DNA from 2 places in the Metabacillus sp. RB-C-LZQ-3-1 genome. Region 1 is predicted to be linked to the other one. Evidence: riboswitches for the same ligand, from Rfam matches in the RefSeq annotation. Region 1 holds a riboswitch; the other holds the start of a gene.
What was found. Region 1 has a riboswitch for lysine ahead of AC4GZ8_RS21885 (aspartate kinase). Riboswitches for the same ligand answer to the same signal wherever they lie in the genome.
Positions count from the first base shown of each region.

Region 1 (4,222 bases):
CGTTTATTTTCAAAAAATCAGTGTTTATGACTAGAACATTTGAACGATGTTATCAAATTTTGCTTAATATTACATGTGTTTAACCTGGGTGTTGATATATAATATTAATGAGAAAGAGGGGAATACCGTGAACAAACAATCAGTTGTACTTAAAACCGATGAATTAGAACATATTCAATTACCGGCTTTTGGATTCGAATTATTAAGAGAAGTGTTAATTCCAGATTTGCTCGGTCAAGACTATCCTCAAATGCTTTATTGGGCAGGAAAAGGCTTGGCACGCAAATACCCTGTCACTTCTCTTGAAGAACTCTCAAATTTCTTCGAGATTGCCGGTTGGGGAAAACTAGTTTTACTTCATAACAAAAAAAATGAAATGGAATTCGAGCTAAGCGGAGAGCTTATTTCAATCCGTTTTAAAAAAGCAAACGAATTTACATTTCAACTAGAAGCAGGATTCATTGCTGAACAACTCCAAATGATGAACAATCATATTACTGAGACTTATGAGCAAGTGAAAAAACGTGCTAATAAAGTTGTGTTTACAGTAAAGTGGGACCATAAAGATGTACTTGAAGAAGCTCCACTCGGAAAAAGAAGTAAAAAGTAAGTTGTTAGGGGGAGATCCCCCTACAACTTTTAAACTTTGGCAGCTGTATTGGATAGTTCAAATGCAGTGTGAAGAATATCAACCGCGGGTACCATATGTTCTTGAGAAATAACCGTTGATACTTTTATTTCAGATGTACTAACCATTTTTACTTCTATGCCTTCTTTAGCTAATACTTCAAACATTTCTGCTGCTACTCCTGGATTTGAAACCATTCCAGACCCTACGATTGATACTTTCGCTAAGCCACATTCAGATTCAATGCGTTCGTATTTCAACTCATTCTTATGTTGCTCTAAAACATGTAGTGTATCCTCTAAATCACCTGTTTTAACTGAAAATGAAATAGTTGTTTTGTTATCACTTGTTGTATTTTGAATGATAATGTCAACGTTTAGACCATTTTTAGCTAACGTAGTAAAAATTGTGGACAATGTTGTTAATTCATTAGGTAACCCGATTACCGATACTCTTGTCACTTGATCTTCAAACGCAATTCCTCTTACAATTAAATTTTGCTCCATATCTGTTTCCTCCTCGATCATTGTCCCACGCTCATTTTCCATACTTGATCTTACCTCTAGCGGCACATTATAGTTCTTTGCGAATTCAACTGCTCGTGGATGTAACACTCCAGCTCCTAAATTCGCTAGTTCTAACATCTCATCATAGGATATTGCTTCTAATTTTCTAGCACCCTTTACAAAACGAGGATCAGTTGTGAATACCCCTGTCACATCCGTATAAATATCGCATTTATCCGCACCTAAAGATGCAGCAAGAGCAACAGCCGTCGTATCAGAACCACCTCTTCCTAATGTAGTAATTTGTTGATCAATGGATACACCTTGAAACCCTGCAACAACCACAATTTTGCCGTTACCTAATTCATTTTTTAGCTGATCTGTTTTTATATTAGTTATTCTGGCATTTCCATGTGTCGCTTCTGTTTCTATACCAGCCTGCCAGCCTGTAAACGAAATGGCATTATATCCCTTTTCAATTAAAGCCATGGAAAGCAACGAAATTGTCACCTGTTCTCCTGTTGTTAATAACATATCCATTTCTCTCTTACTTGGCTTTGAAGTTAATTGTTCTGCTAAATTTACTAGTTCATCTGTAGATTTTCCCATTGCTGAAACGACAACGACTACATCATTTCCAGCTTCTTTTTCTTGAATGACACGATTGGCGACATTTACTATTCTATCAACGGAGCCAACAGATGTTCCGCCAAATTTTTGCACTATAATACCCAACGCTATCTCACCTTTCAGTTGTTTTTTTTATGATCGTTTATTGCCTTTTATAAGACATTGACGTTAATAAATGAGCAAGAATTGGATACTAGAGATGTTTTTCTCATATTGCAAACAATTGAAAAACTTGGCTTGTCTCCAAGTCCTATGGAGAAAGCCTTAGTTTTTCCTATACTATCACCCATATGATTCGGATAGTATAAAAAAAAGCAATGAGACATAAAAACATCCCATTGCTAATTAAACGAAAAATTTCGTTTATACAATGAGATAGCTCTCCAAGAACATATCGATTCTTGACAATTTTACATCTCTTAAATGTAAAACCAGCAATAAAAGCAAATGGTGCAATTATCACTTCGGCGAACATTCCTTTCACCAGCTGTCATCGGAATCCATTTCCCCTCAAACTGGCTACTCTTAATGGCCGCACCTCTACCATCATTTACAAACTAACGATCAATATCAAATTAATAAAATCTTATCAAACATTCTATTAAATGGCAAGAATTCTTTTTAGTCTCTTACCATGGAAGTTCTATTCATTTAAATGTTCCAAGATTTTCTTAGCTATATTATCCGGCATACCAGCTTCTTTAAAATCCTCCACACTTGCTTCCTTCATTTTTTTTACAGACCCAAAATGCTTTAGTAATGCCTTCTTTCGCTGTTCACCAACACCCGGTATTTCATCCAATATAGATTGAAAGGCATTCTTCCCTCGGAGTTGACGATGAAAGGTAATGGCAAAACGGTGCACTTCATCCTGAATTCTCTGCAGCAAGTAAAATTCTTGGCTGTTTCTTTCAAGTTGTATAAACTCAGGAGGTGATCCGATAATGAGTTCTGATGTTCGATGCTTATCATCCTTGACTAATCCAGCAACTGGGATATCTAGACCTAGCTCATTTTCTAACACATCCTGAGCAGCAGATAAATGGCCTTTTCCCCCATCAATTATGATCAGATCTGGTAATGGAAGCTCTTCTTTTAATACACGGCTATATCGTCTTCTTACTACCTCTCGCATTGAATCATAATCATCTGGACCTTGTACACTTTTTATTTTATATTTTCGATAATGTTTTTTAGCAGGCTTTCCATCTTCAAATACAACCATAGCGGACACAGGGTCTGTCCCTTGAATATTTGAATTATCAAAAGCCTCTATTCGGTGTGGTGTATGGATGCCGAGTCTATCACCTAAATTTTCAATAGCCTTTATTGTTCGCTCTTCATCTCTTTCAATTAAAAGAAACTTCTCTTTAAGAGCCATCTTCGCGTTCTTATGTGCCAATAAAATAAGGTCTTTCTTTTTCCCACGCTTTGGTTGAAGTGTGGTTACTTCCAATAGCTGTTCCACTAAGTCATATTCAATACTATCTGGTAAAAGTATTTCCTTAGGAAGAAAATGATTCGATTTTGAATAAAATTGACCTAAAAATGTCAGGAACTCTTCTTCGGGACTATCGTAAATTGGAAACATGGAAACATCCCGTTCAATTAATTTTCCTTGTCGTATAAAAAAGACTTGGACACACATCCACCCTTTATCATAGGCGTATCCAAAAACATCTCGATCCACAAAATCATTTAAGGTCATTTTTTGTTTTTCCATTGTAGCTTCGATATGAAGGATTTGATCCCTGTATTCCTTTGCTCGCTCAAACTCCAGTTCTTCAGCTGCTTTGTTCATTTTTATCGAGAGTTCCTCTTTAATACTTTTATAGCCCCCATTGAGAAATTTAGTAATCCCCTCTACCATTTGCCTATTCGTTTCTTCAGAAACTTCGTTTACACAAGGTGCTAAACATTGGCCCATATGATAATAGAGACATACTCGATCAGGCAGAGTAGAACATTTTCTTAACGGATATAAACGGTCTAAAAGCTTAATGGTCTCACGTGCAGATTGAACATTTGGATAGGGTCCAAAATATTTCCCTTTATCTTTCTTTACTTGTCTAGTTGCTAAAAGACGCGGATGACGTTCATTTGTAATTTTAATAAACGGATAGGTTTTATCATCTTTTAACATGACATTATATTTTGGATCATATTTCTTTATTAAATTCAATTCCAATATTAAGGCCTCTAAATTTGAAGATGTAATGATATATTCAAAATCAACTATCTCATTAACAAGCCTCAATGTTTTCCCATCATGAGATCCGGTAAAATAGGAACGCACTCTGTTTTTGAGCACTTTTGCCTTCCCGACATAAATGACTGTTCCCTGACGGTCCTTCATAATGTAACAGCCTGGTTGATCCGGAAGAAGTGCAAGCTTTTCTTTTATATGATCTCTCATTAGCGAACACTCCCTATTTCATTTTTTGCTAACGTGTAGATA
Region 1 covers NZ_JBZFLI010000019.1:40,728-44,949, reverse strand. The annotation lists gene AC4GZ8_RS21890 (YslB family protein) at 128-610, shown strand; gene AC4GZ8_RS21885 (aspartate kinase) at 640-1,869, opposite strand; lysine riboswitch at 2,133-2,315, opposite strand; gene uvrC (excinuclease ABC subunit UvrC) at 2,408-4,180, opposite strand.

Region 2 (4,222 bases), on a different contig from region 1:
CAAGATCTAGTGACAGAAGTCCTAGTTTTCTCATACGTTTGTTCTATGAATTTTATACTTCCAATAACATAAAAAGAGAGGGCATAGCCCCCTCCACCTTACCCATTTATTTTTGTTTTTCTTGAAAAGATCACAATAAATGCGATTAATAAGATAATGATACTTACAAAACCGATAATACTGCTTCCTGTTAAGCCTAAAACAAGATAACCAATCGCTGCAATTCCTCCGCCAATTAGTGCATATGGTAATTGTGTCATAACGTGATCAATATGATGACTACCTGCTCCTGTTGAGGATAGGATTGTTGTATCAGAAATAGGTGAACAATGGTCTCCTAAAACAGAACCAGCTAGAACAGCTGCCATTGCCGGGAGTAACATACTAATATCTGTTGCAGCTGTAATCTCTGCTGCAATTGGTAACATGATACCAAACGTTCCCCATGATGTTCCTGTTGCAAATGCCATGAATGCACCTAAAACAAACATAACAACAGGTAGATAAGCAAGATTTAAATTTGATTTTTCAACGATTCCTGCTAGATATTCACCAGTGCTTAATTGTCCAATCAAATCTACAATAACCCATGCAAATAGCAGAATATAGATAGCTGGAAGCATTGATTTTATTCCTTCTTTAACAGCTAATGGCAGGTAATTAGCCTGGATGCCTTTAGCTAAGAATAGGATGACCGTCACAGCAACTCCAAATAAACCACCGTATAGAAGTGATGTAGATACATCGGTATTTTCAAATATTGTTAAAATTGTTACATCTGCCTTATCTTCAATCGCATTGTAGCCTGTGAACAACATTGATGAAACTGTTCCTACTATTAAAGCTAAGATTGGCCATACTAAATTGCCCACTGTTCCTTTATCACTAGTTGGTAAATCTTCTTTCACTTCACCAAGAGCTTCTTTTGAAGAATCGACTACCTCACCTGTCTCCATTGCACGGTTTTCATGAACCTTCATTGAACCGATATTAATGTTGAATACAGCAACCGCAAAAACTAAAATCAGGGCTGAGAATACGTAATAATTCATCGGGACCATTGCCATAAAAGCACCAAGTGGAGTATATTCAGTCACTCCATGTGTTGTTAAGATTGTCGCAATCATCGCGATAATATAAGCTCCCCAGCTGGATACAGGTGAAACAACACAAACTGGTGCAGATGTTGAGTCAATAATATAAGCAAGCTTAGCACGTGAAACTTTTTGGCGATCTGTAATTGGACGACTTACTTGTCCAACTGCGAGTGCATTAAAATAATCATCAATAAAGATTAAAATTCCTAGAAATGCAGCTGTTAATTGTGCTCCTGCACGAGTTTTCACACGTTTTTGTGCCCATTCTCCAAAAGCAGCACTTCCGCCTGAAATTGAAATAAGTGCCGTAATAATCCCTAAAAGAAGTAAGAAAAGGATAATATACACATTCCACGTATTCAATTCACCATCGGAAATAAAGATTGCTTTAATCGCCTCAAGAATCACCATTCCCGAACCTGTTATGGAAAAATCCTTAAGAATTAAAGCTGCCGATACAATTCCTACTCCAAGAGAAAGTAAAACTCTTCTTGTTAAAATAACCATTAAAATGGCGATAATCGGTGGAATAATAGAAAAAATAGTGCCTGACATGATGCAAAAAAGCCTCCCTTTTTAATATTGGAAGGCTCTGACGTTGATTTTAGAGTAATAATAGAAAATAACAATCATTACTCCTTCAGAATAATGCTATGTTATCCTCCATCTCGATCAGTAGCCCTCCATTATAGATTTTCTATAATGACAGTATTACCTTTATTTAAAGTAATACCAGCAAATGCAGCCTGACTAGCTAACATTTACTTCGGCAAAAAACCCTTTTCTGTATGATCATCGATGTCCTACTCACATACAGTACTCTTGTTTTTTGCGCCTCTACCTCATCATGAGATAAGGTGATGAAAGGTCAATATATAATTTTCACTTTCACTAGTTTAGCAGATTCAATAGGTGCTGACAACTATGGAACTTCTGGTAATTCAATCGCAGGTGAACTTTCTCCTCCATTATTATAATACTGTGGAACATCACCATGTTCAGTAATACTAATAACCGGAATAGTATTTGTAATAGTTGCTGGCTCAGTTGAAAAAGGAATAACAACCTGTACAGTAACATCAACAACAATTGAAATTTCATGAAAAGCACTGTTTATTCCGTACTCCTCAAAGCTTCGCTTGATGTCAGTATGTACATCGCCAATCATATAAAAGCTTACCGGGATATTTGGTCCAAGTGTACTTAATATAGAGTTTCCAGTTATTTGTCCTAACGGAATCGCATATACAATGCCATCATCCAATTCCATCTCCTGACTATTCCCATTTTTGCTATGAAAATTATTTTTCTCAATTTCAGTTAATTTTGTCGTAATTCGCTCTGTTATTTTATCTAATTCCCTAGTTACTGCAGCTTGGTTAAATTTTATTGTACTAACTTTTCCATCATTGTCTCTATCTATACTTACTAATTCATTCATATCAGCTCTACTTTCAGTTTCTTCTTTAACAGCTTCATGAATAATGGTTGTTGCAACAGACGTTGCTTCCATTTTAGCTATATCCATTAAAGTAGGTTCAACTTCCTTATGAACAAACCAAAAGCTTACTGCCGTTAAAATAGTAAAAATCACAAGTGTTAACAATAACACATACCGAAAAGGCAAAGGCCCCCTACGCGGGCGTCGACCGCGAAATTTAGCCAAAATAAATCCCTCCTTTACAAGCTATGTGTATGCATGTAAGGAGGGATGTACGCTCATTTTTATTATATTTTTCTCGCAAACCAGCTTTAGACCATCTTAAGTAAAGCATCTTTTCCTTTTGTTCCTACGACAATCCCAAGCTTTTCAGCCTCATAAGTGACTGATTCTAAAGGCGCTTCAAGAAGTTGTTCGATCGTACGAACCCCTACAGCACGCCCGGCAATAATTCCTCTATCTTTGAGCTTTTCATTTAATAAAGCGACATCAAGAGCGCCGCACATAATATATCCTTTTTCGCTTGTAATTGCCATAAAGTTTGTTTTTGGCAATGCAACCGTTATAGCAGTAAACTGTTTTCCATCAATGACAATCGGTGTCAGATTGACCATCGTATCCTTACACTCCTTTCTTGTTATATTTTTATGAACCAAGAAAGGATACGTGTAGATATTCGCCCTATTGACGGATCGAATTCTCGCCTAATTTCCAAGCTAAAAGATCACGCAAAAGCTCAGGCATATAAAAGACTTTTTTATCTGCATGCCCGATTTCAGGATATAACGGTCCAAGTGTGAACATATCAATTGTAGCTACTGCATAAATGCGATCCGATTCAATTTGTTCACCATTTATGAAGATATCTGTTACATGCTCTTTTCCATCGTTTAATACTTTCATACGTACGTCAATTCCATCAAATACCATCCGACCCATTACTTTTCCTCGAAATCCTAATCCTTTTAACTTCAATTGTTCCATCTTTTCCTCTCTGGATTGAACAATTACTTCTTTTAGAACATCTCCTTTTAGGAAAACCTTACATGGGTTGATAGGATGCGGGCATATGCGGTGGAGGTCCTTTCTTGTTATAGGACCTTCCGGCAGAGGCTCTAATATGATTCCCGAATTCACCATCCCCACTTCGCCATCACACCATTCTTTGATCGCCTGAACAAGGAGCTTTGGAAATGTCGAGTCATGAAACCAATCAAGTGACAAATCTTCTGTTGATTGACCTATAACTTCTGAGAGAATATGATCGCTTTTTATACTAGTTTGCTGTAACCATTGCACGGTTTCTTCACAAACCTCTTTTTCATGTTCCATTGGATACAACGTTGCTTTTTGAGCGATAATCCTTTTATCCTCCGTATCGACTGTTAAGGATATATGACCAATATATCGACCATATTTTCCTGCACCTGCTATAAGGGTTTGATTGATTTCTTTTCCCTCTGGGAGCACATGGTGTGTATGTCCCCCTATAATGACATCAATATCAGGAAACTCATTTGCAATTACTTCATCATCACTAATCCCTAAATGTGAAAGCAGAACAATGATATCAGCCTGGTCCTTAACCTGCTCAATTGTTTCCTTTAAACTTTGAAAAGGATCTTTTACTCTCCATCCTAACAACTCATAGAACTTCTCATAAAAAACAGTTACACCCAACAAA
Region 2 covers NZ_JBZFLI010000012.1:114,751-118,972, forward strand. The annotation lists gene AC4GZ8_RS18250 (Na+/H+ antiporter NhaC family protein) at 99-1,652, opposite strand; lysine riboswitch at 1,766-1,945, opposite strand; gene yunB (sporulation protein YunB) at 2,020-2,763, opposite strand; gene AC4GZ8_RS18260 (YunC family protein) at 2,850-3,152, opposite strand; gene AC4GZ8_RS18265 (bifunctional metallophosphatase/5'-nucleotidase) at 3,220-4,222, opposite strand, start outside.
Region 2: another riboswitch for lysine. It lies ahead of AC4GZ8_RS18250 (Na+/H+ antiporter NhaC family protein); the one in region 1 lies ahead of AC4GZ8_RS21885 (aspartate kinase).